DNA from 2 places in the Shewanella sp. Choline-02u-19 genome. Region 1 is predicted to be linked to the other one. Evidence: riboswitches for the same ligand, from Rfam matches in the RefSeq annotation. Region 1 holds a riboswitch; the other holds the start of a gene.

Region 1 (4,937 bases):
AATCTCTTGCGCGGTGATCCATGAATGGAATAACAACACATCGTAACGCTGTATTAGTTTTTCAAACACCGCTATCGGACTCGGCAAAATGAAACTGGGCAATGCGAAAATCATAATAACAAACTGCCATATCGCCAGTATTACAGCAGCACTGACGATGATTCTTCCTATCGATTTAGCGCTTTTCGGTAACGCTTTTGGCTCTGCCCTCTCCGTTTGTAACACAATCGTTTGAGATGCAATGTGGTTGTCGGAGTGCTCATGATTGATTGAAATTGGCTTAGACATAGTCAACCTCCAACGTATCAATGATCTGTTGCTGAAGAATCGCTAACTCCGCATCAAATTTTCGTGGAATGCTTGAGTTTGGCACCGGTAAAAGCACCGCTGAGGCTGGTTGACCTTGCATGATATAAATCGCATCACTTAATCTAAGTGCTTCTTGCGGATCATGCGTGATGAGTAATACTGTTTTACCCGCCAAGACTTGGACTGCAAGCGCTTGCAGTCGATGGCGAGTAACCGCATCTAACGCAGAAAAGGGCTCATCCATTAATACCATCGGCTTGTCTTGCATTAACGTTCTTGCTAACGCCACACGCTGACGCATTCCTCCAGACAGTTGCACGGGCATACTCTGTTCATGCCCTTTTAATCCAACACGCTCTAGCAATTCAATCGCGCGGGCTTGATTGGCATTAAATTGAGTGTTCACCGAAAATTTGCGAGCAAAACAGACGTTATCAAGTACGTTTAACCACGGCATCAATAGATCTTGTTGCGCCATGTAAGCAATGTTGCCTTCTAAGCATTCTCCCCCATCAATGTGAATGTCACCCGACCACATCACTTTATCTGTCAATAAACCTGCCATATAACGCAAAATTGAAGTTTTACCACAACCACTTTTACCCAATATCGCCGTCCACTTTCCTGCAGCGATGGACATGTTTAAACCCGACATAATGGCCGCTGCGCTGTCTTTGTATTGCAAAGTGCCATTTGAGATAACTGCACCGAGGCTGTTATTACATGGCTCTAGCTTCATTACGACTGCCCTTGAGTGTTTAAGACAAAAAAGTGATTCACGGGCCCATGTCCTTGTCCAATATTCAACTCATCAGCATGGGCAATCGCTTGAGTAATGTAGTATTTGCCCCGTTTTACCGCCGCTGATAATTCATGCCCTTGAGCTAAGTAAGAGGCGATTGCAGAAGATAAGGTGCAACCTGTTCCGTGTGTATTGCGAGTTTTAATCCGCTCCGTTGATAAACGCTCAACATTGTCGGCAAGGATCAGTAAATCAGTGCTGTTGTCATCGGTTTCTAGGTGGCCACCCTTTAGCAAAACAGATTTAGCGCCTAATTGACGAAGTTCGTCGATCATAGCAATCATTTCATCTTCGTTTTTGGGGACTGAGCAGCCAATTAGCGCAGCGGCTTCTGGCAAATTAGGGGTAATGACATCAGCCAGAGGGAGCAGTTCCGATTTAAGGCTATCAATGGCAGAGGAGTGGAGAAGAAGATCACCGCTGGTTGCGACCATGACGGGATCAACTACGAGATATTTAGGGGTGTACTGTTTAATTTTTTTAGCGACAGAATGAATGATATTTGAATCACTTAACATGCCAATTTTTACAGCAATCACATTCAGATCCGAAAATACGGCATCAAGTTGTTGCTCGACAAACTCTGCATTGATCGGGTAAATACCCGTAACCGCTTGTGTATTTTGTGCCGTTAATGCCGTAATAACAGAGCATGCATAACCGCCAGTCGCTGAAATGGCTTTAATGTCGGCTTGAATACCGGCACCACCGCCGCTGTCTGAACCGGCAATGGTCAATACAATAGGAGTCGTAACGAATGGAGTTAAAGATGCTGTGGTGACTAATGAAGACATATTTATTTCCCTAACTAACAGTCAGGAAAAAACAGTCGTGTGAGAATAAATGCGCCAAAAGGTGCTATCACAGCAAAAGAAACGGATCAGGAAGAACGCCTCAAATGACCATTAGTTCCCTACGTCAGTATTAACTGAATCAGGTTCAACGGGTTCATTTTATGATCTCAGCCTATTGGCTCCCCGACTAATCACCACACACTATCATTAATCGATTTGTAAAGAGCATGCTTTTTGATGAGAATGCTAACTGAGTTAACTAATTATCATCTTATGCATTCGATTTGGATACTAATTAAACAATATTTCTGCGCAGTTAAGAAAGCTTTGACGCTTCGTCAACTTGCCATGCCAAATAAGACATTCCCACCCTTGGCGGCCAGATTTAGGAGGTACGAGTCCACGGATAGACGAAGGTAGAATAATGCAGGAGCAATTACCGAGGATGCCAGAGCCGAGAATAACGATTAGCTTCAATCACCCCATCTTACCTATAGGGTTTTAATTCCCGCTGAATGCTCAAACTTTTAATGCAACGGGTATTACATAAGAAAATATCGGATTAGTTAAACTGAATATATTATGAATCAGTAACGGCTCTTACCAGCATTGGGGAATGTGAGTTAGTGCGAATGCCTGATGGGTGTCCGAAGCGGCTATAAACGAAAAAAGCCTCATCTTTCGATGAGGCTTTCGTCTTTATGCTGGCGGAGTGGACGAGACTCGAACTCGCGACCCCCGGCGTGACAGGCCGGTATTCTAACCAACTGAACTACCACTCCTAACTCTTATAAAAACTAACTAAATTAGCCTTTATACTATTTATTATGTCACTGATAAATAGTTTGAAACTTGACACTAAATTGGCGGAGTGGACGAGACTCGAACTCGCGACCCCCGGCGTGACAGGCCGGTATTCTAACCAACTGAACTACCACTCCTAAACTCTTATAAAAACTAACTAAAGATTAGCTTTTATTCTATTCATTATGTCACTAACAAATAGCTTTAAATTTAGCACTTGATTGGCGGAGCGGACGAGACTCGAACTCGCGACCCCCGGCGTGACAGGCCGGTATTCTAACCAACTGAACTACCGCTCCACATCAAGTGCGATGAATAATACGTAGACTGCCAAACTCAGTCAATCATTTTTTGCGTCAACCATGACTAACCAGCTAAAAAATGACCAATCCCGATATTCAACGCTTTGCAACGGCTGTCGCGGTGGTTAATTATCCAGCTTTTGGATCATCGAAATCTTCAGGCATCGATAAATCAATCTCGTCCAACGCTAATGTCATTTTCTGTTGCTGACTTTCTTTATCCATTCTCGCCTGCGTCGCAGCGAGTGCTTTCTTTAAGTTACTGCGTTTACGAACAAACAACAAAACCAATATGCCTAAAATAAACAACACCGTATTCACGGTTATCAGCCAAAACACCGCTTCTTCTTTTGCTGTGCTTTCAGCTTTTTGAGCTTGGAGATCTGCTTTAGCGGCGAGTTCTTCAGCTGACGGTGGTGGTTCTGGCGGTTTAATAAAATTAAAAAACAGTTCCGGTAACGTCAAGTAGATCTCTCGGCCGTTTTGGGTGGTGCTGACCGCCGTGAGCTTTATTCTATAGCTGCCAAAGTCATTCACCTTGCGTAGGCTATACAAGGTCTCGGGGCTATTTATCTCGGAAACCGTGACTTGAAGACGCATTCCCGCAGGCCCTACGATTTCAGCTTCAACATGAGTCTCAGCCAAAACCAGTTCATTTTCATCTACATTGATCCGCAGATCCCACTCACCTGAATCGAGGTTTTGTGGGGCAACAATATCGACAGCAATGGGTCGAGTTGACAACCTAAAGGGCTCAGAATACTTACGTTCAAGCACCGCATTTTTAGCCATCACTTGCAGTGTGTAGCTGCCCCAAGCCTGGTTTAGATTCAGTTTACTGGTGAATACACCGTCGTCGGGTCGCTCGTCTAATGACTCGCCATTATCGCGATAGGTCCCCACGATAACGCTACCGGCTGCAAAGTTTTCATCGGCTGGATTATTATCACTGATAAATTTTGCCGTCCAGCTCATTAAGTAATCTAACCCGGGTAGGCGTACCTTTTGCTCGTCACCTATCAAGCGGGCGGTGAGTTTTAAGCGCTCGCCTTGGTACAGCGGCTGTGGGATCGGATCTACATCAATGGACAGCACTGACACTTTATCGATGACAGAACCTTCAACCACCTTACCGATTAACTGCCAGGGGCCTGGCATTGGGTCTTTGATAGTGATCATGTCGCCAGTTAGGCCATCCATCCATTTAACATGCTCAGGATGACGACTGATATACCATTTACTGCCGTCAGGTTGCACGATAATAACCGGTGAGCTGCCGTATTCACGATGGATAAGTAGCGTGACACTGTCGACCATATGGTCAATTCTAAATCGATTTTTTAACTCTGATGCCTGCGATGAAAGCATCACTTCGGCGACGGCACAATGAGTTATCATTAGCCCCAAATATGCCATCACCACACAAGTTGTTACGCGTTTAATCATAGAATGAGGTCTATCCTCGCCAAATACACTGTCCAGATTTAGCAACTAAATCGAGTCGCTCTTCATGTCTAGTTAGTTCATCGGCCGTTGCGCTGATCACTTTAAGTATTGCGCGGTCTCTAGGCAGTTTATTTATACCTCCGCCTTCTTGCCCTGCTTTCTCACTCGATAGGTTAAAGTTTGTTTGCCCACCAGTCATGATGAGGTAAACGTCAGCTAAGATCTCAGCATCGAGCAATGCGCCATGGAGATCGCGACGTGAGTTATCAATGCCATAACGCTTACACAGAATATCCAGGTTATTCTTCTGACCTGGATGCAGGTGCTTTGCTATCGCAAGTGAATCGAGAATTTGACAGATATTTGCGGTTTTAGGCCCAACAGGCTGTAACATCGAAAACTCATGGTCCATAAAGCTAACGTCAAAGCTGGCGTTATGGGCCACAATTTCAGCACCATCGATAAACTCAATAAAGCTTT
Region 2 (4,937 bases), 660 kb from region 1:
TTTAGCTTAGTTATTCACTGTGGCTTAAGTCGAGCTCACCACCAATAAATTTACATACAAATACCGCTTTTCCCCACTTTTCGTGGGCCGCTTCCATCTCTGTTGCCAACATTGCCATCACCTCGGCGTACTCACCGCACACCTGTGTTGCCATAGCGTTAGTCACACGTTGGATATTGTCATAGGTATCGACCCGGCCTATAAACCATCTTATTGGATCTAAATAATTGTCTTGTAGTGGGTAGCAACTAATTTCTGCCGTTAACTTCATTTTTGACCTCAAGCACTTATTGTTGGTAACAATATTAAAGAGTAATAACTATTTATTAATTAGGATTTACATAAACTTAACGTTTAAAGTAACCCCTAGTTGGCGTGGATCACCATAGCGCACATATTGCTTATCTGCCCAGCCTAAATCTGGCTCGTTGCCAAAATAGAAGCCTCGAACGCCGTATTTTTCATCAAATAGGTTACGTCCCCAGAGATATGCAGACCACATGTCAGCTTCGTAACCTATTTTGGCGTTAAAAATTTGGTATGCATCTGATGTAGACTCGTTACTATCCGAGTAATAAAAATCACTCTTACCACTGGCATTCACGTTAGCAAACCAACCAGCATCGTTGCGATAAGTCGCGCCAACACTAAAGGTAAAGTTAGGGGAATGCGCTAGCTCACGGCCAGAAAGATCGACTACGGTGCCATATTTATCTTCGTACTCGTAATCACCATAAGCGGTTTCTAACCAACCTAAACTGGTGTAAAGCTTTAGGTTATCGGTTGCATACCAGTTGCCGTCAAGCTCAGCACCATAGTTATGAGAACTGCCTGCATTTTCGGTAAAGAGAATAAAATTCCCCTCTTCGCCAGGTACTGTCGATTGTTGCGATGCCGCGACTTGTTGATCTTGTCTATCCATAAAGAATACCGACAGATTAGTGCTTGCTTGACCATCAAACCAAACCGACTTCAAACCCACTTCGTAGTTATAAAGAATTTCAGTGTCGTACTCTTTTTTATCGGCGAGTTCACTCGGCAGTGACATATTAAAGCCACCCGCTTTATAGCCTCTCGCCACGCGGATATATGACTCGTGGTTTTCACCGAGTGCTTTGCTTAACGCAATATGCCCGCCCCACATGGTTTCGCTTGGCTTAAATTCGTCGCCATCTGAATCACTGTATTCACTATCTCGACGCTCTGTCCGCAGTCCTACCGACAAAGCATAGCCCGAACCTAGGTCTGAATCTAATTGACCAAATAACGCATAGTTTTGCGCCTCGTATTCCGCACTTAACTGACTATAAGTATCCATAGTCTCATTGTCTTCTTGTAGATCCATTGCGTATACACCGACGAGCCAGTCAGTACTGCCCGCGAATATACGGCCTGATTCAGTTGAAGCTAACCTAAACTCTTGCGTGATGGTCTGCCTGTCGCCTTTCTTATCCCAGTTATACTCATATTCACAAGGGCTACCATCGCAATCTCGACTGTCCCAATAATCAGGGTTAGCCCAGTCACCGTCATAGTTATGGTGAGTTTTTGACTGTGCCAGAGAGGTTAATGAAGTCAGTTCAACATTTTCAGCACCAGTGTAAATAAACTTTAAAACGGTGCCGTTAGTACGTTGCTTATCAACGCCAGGTGCATCCGTTAACGTATCAAAACCGTTATTATCTAATGTCCAAGCATCATATCCATTATCGTAATTTGCATGTAAGTAAGTCAGGTCAATTTCTAGTTCTTCAGTCGCGTACCAACGTAATTTTGCGCGACCAGTGAATTCATCACGGTTATTAGTATCGCTCTCACCAAGATAAAGATTATCTCGATAACCATCTTGCTGATGCTGTTGCAGCGACACACGGTAAAGCAAGTTTCCAGAATCGGTTAATGGACCCGAGCTAAAACCACTAAAGGTCTGTAAATTATCATCGCCTAGCGAGATCTCTGCACCATTTTCAAATACGTCGGTAGGATCATTACTTTTAAGGTAGATAAGACCTGCTAACGCATTAGCGCCATAACGTGTACCTTGAGGACCGCGTAATACTTCAACTTGTTGTAAGTCGTACATGCTTGAAGCCATGCCTAAACCGGACAAATCGATATCATCAACGATAAAGCCAACAGAGGAGTTAGGTGCGCCTTGATACTCTTCTTGCTCACCGACACCACGAATTTGGAAGTATTTGGGTCTTGAGCTACCACCGGACCAGTTGAAATTAGCAATTGAGTTTAAGATATCTTCAAAGTGCTGTGCACCTTCATCCTCAATTTGCTGCTGATCAATAACGGTGACGCTTGATGGCATTTTTTCTAGCGATGTGCCCCGAAAATCAGATGTCACAACCATGACTTCCATCTCATCAACAGGTGTTTCTGAGTCAGTATTGGCAAACGTAGGTGATGAAACTAGCGCAGCCATGACGGCAACCGCTATAGGAGAATAAGTTTTTAGATTTAACATAGGACCTCAAATTAAAATTTTGAGATCCGGCAACATAAAGAAGCGTTCGGGAAATGAATTGTGGCCCATTCCTACGCCGGTATTAGCCGGATCAGGTTCTAAGGGTTCGTTTTTCAACATCTCAGTTAAAATCCACAATATCCAACTTATGGTTTATAGACTTTAACACCCCTTGGCGCGGCCGATTATACATGAATTTCACAAACTGATGACAGTCTTCTTAACGTTTACAATCTTTATGCATAAAAAAACGTCAGCTTTGCTGACGTTTTCATAACAAATATAATTTCTAATCATCTACATATTAATTTGAAAAGGCTTTTCTTACATATAGCTCAAAGCGAGTTGCGTTAACATTAGGCGCAACCGCTGATACTTGTAGCTGCTGCTTGCCATGCAATTTTACTGACTTCCAGCTTACGCCTTCATCATCAATCGTCATGCCACTGGTATCAAACCAAGTGAATTTATACTGCAAGCGCAAGTCAGTAGAGACCTGACTAATAATCGTGCCCGTGCCTTGTAAAAAACCACCTTCAGGGCGCGCCATTACACTTCGTACGGTGACTTCTTTACCAAAGCTGTTGTTATCAACACGCACTTCACCTTTAGAACCCACCATTAAGCCTGCTGTGTGTGGTGCACAAGCCGCGACAATCAACGCTGTAAATAAGCCTAAAATCAATTTTTTCATTTTGTTCCCTAGAATAAAATCATTCAGTGTTAATACAAGGATAGCTAAGTTAATCTATTAAAAAATGGGCTCTTGCCGTCGCAATCAAGTGTTTACGATTAGTCTGCCAACAAGTAATGCTCACGTTAGCGACTCGTCGACCTTGGCGAGTGATCTTACATTCAGCAAAGCTACCTTTATGGTAGCCAGCTCTGAGATAATCAATTGAGAAATCAACTACTTTTGGTACTTTAGTGGTCTGCATAAAGACCATTAGCTGCACAATGGCTGACATTTCCATAAAACCTGCGATAACACCACCATGCAGTGCAGGTAGTACTGGGTTACCGATATTATCATCTTTTGCTGGCAGCTTAAAAACCAGTTCATCGCCAAAACGCTCAACACCCATTCCAATAAACTGGGCGTAAGGCACATGTTCAAGCAAGTGACCAAAATCATTTAGTTCCGTTGCTTTTCGTACGATACTTTTGAAATCTAACTTTGTCGCATCAGATTCTGAATGACTCGGGTTAGTCATGACGCGGCTCTCCCATCAGTGCTTGTCTAAACTCTTCGCCAACCATTTCTGGACTAATTCGCATAAACGAGCCTACCGCATTAGCAATGGGATCATCGATTGAATCTTGGTAAGCAATAGCACGAGTAAAAGCGACGCTAGATGACAATTTATAACACTCTGCAAAACCATAGACTGGCTTAAACGGTTCAGCAGGTTTCATGTAATCAACTCGCAGATCAAGCGTTGGTGAGATCTCCAAAGCACCAAACTGATCAAAAATAGAACACACGACAGCGCAGCCACTGGCCGTATCCATCAATGTTGTTATCACTCCACCGTGGATCACACCAGTGTCTGGGTAACCAACAAGTTGAGGATCATAAGGCAGCTCAATGAGCACATGTTTATCACTGCCCTCTAACACCTTAAGCTTTAATTTTTGGCACTGAGTAAGTTGCCCAACAAATCGACTTGCCATCTCCGTTAACGGAAAAACATCGGCAGCTTTTTTCATCGTTTTTGACTCAACATAGGGCCTAAAGAGTGGCCTCCGACTAAATGCATGTGAATATGGAAAACCTCTTGGCCTGCGTGTTCATTACAGTTCAAGATCACGCGATAACCGTCTTCTGCTATCCCTTCCTCGCGAGCCAGTTTGGCCGCAACAGACATCATTCTTCCCAACGCTTTCTCATCGGAAGCCTTAATATCATTTATTGTCGGGATCAGATGGTTAGGAATAATCAATATATGCGTCGGTGCTTGTGCACTGATATCTCTAAATGCAGTCACTAGCTCATCTTGGAATAGGATATCTGCTGGAATTTCACGTCGAATAATTTTGCTGAATATGGTTTCTTCGGCCATTTTATTGCTCTCATAAGAATAAGTTAAACCTAGTATACTCGAAAAACGGCATCTGGCGATTCGCGTTTTTATGCGTTAAAAAGTCTATTTGCAATGATTTGAGTGCCAATTGAACAGCTGTATACACAATATGATTGACTTTAGGACCATATCCATTTTAAATAAATAAAAAATTACAGGACTCATCATGCTCACCGCTAAAGAAACCGCACTGCTTAATGCTGCCGCCGAGCTGATAAAAGAAAATGGCATGATCGCGCTCAATATGTCCGACGTTCATAAAAGAGCTGGTTACTCACGCGCTGCTCAATATCAGTCATTCAGTGACAAAAACTCACTACTTGCCGCACTTAGCATGCGTGAACTGGTGTTGAATACGTATGCGTTAGAAGAACAGC

The links. Region 1 has a riboswitch for thiamine pyrophosphate ahead of thiD (bifunctional hydroxymethylpyrimidine kinase/phosphomethylpyrimidine kinase). Riboswitches for the same ligand answer to the same signal wherever they lie in the genome.
Region 2: it holds a riboswitch for thiamine pyrophosphate, as region 1 does, so the genes downstream of both, CXF83_RS14325 (TonB-dependent receptor) here and thiD (bifunctional hydroxymethylpyrimidine kinase/phosphomethylpyrimidine kinase) in region 1, are expected to answer to the same signal.

Annotation. Positions count from the first base shown of each region.
Region 1 is NZ_PJBE01000013.1:1,090,946-1,095,882, reverse strand. It holds gene CXF83_RS11520 (ABC transporter permease) at 1-288, opposite strand, end outside; gene CXF83_RS11515 (ABC transporter ATP-binding protein) at 281-1,048, opposite strand; gene thiD (bifunctional hydroxymethylpyrimidine kinase/phosphomethylpyrimidine kinase) at 1,048-1,905, opposite strand; TPP riboswitch at 2,005-2,101, opposite strand; tRNA gene CXF83_RS11505 (tRNA-Asp) at 2,611-2,687, opposite strand; tRNA gene CXF83_RS11500 (tRNA-Asp) at 2,770-2,846, opposite strand; tRNA gene CXF83_RS11495 (tRNA-Asp) at 2,932-3,008, opposite strand; gene CXF83_RS11490 (TIGR03503 family protein) at 3,141-4,457, opposite strand; gene dnaQ (DNA polymerase III subunit epsilon) at 4,468-4,937, opposite strand, start outside.
Region 2 is NZ_PJBE01000013.1:1,747,670-1,752,606, forward strand. It holds gene CXF83_RS14320 (hypothetical protein) at 11-271, opposite strand; gene CXF83_RS14325 (TonB-dependent receptor) at 338-2,476, opposite strand; TPP riboswitch at 2,528-2,659, opposite strand; gene CXF83_RS14330 (YcfL family protein) at 2,781-3,170, opposite strand; gene CXF83_RS14335 (PaaI family thioesterase) at 3,220-3,690, opposite strand; gene CXF83_RS14340 (PaaI family thioesterase) at 3,683-4,186, opposite strand; gene hinT (purine nucleoside phosphoramidase) at 4,183-4,539, opposite strand; gene CXF83_RS14350 (helix-turn-helix domain-containing protein) at 4,727-4,937, shown strand, end outside.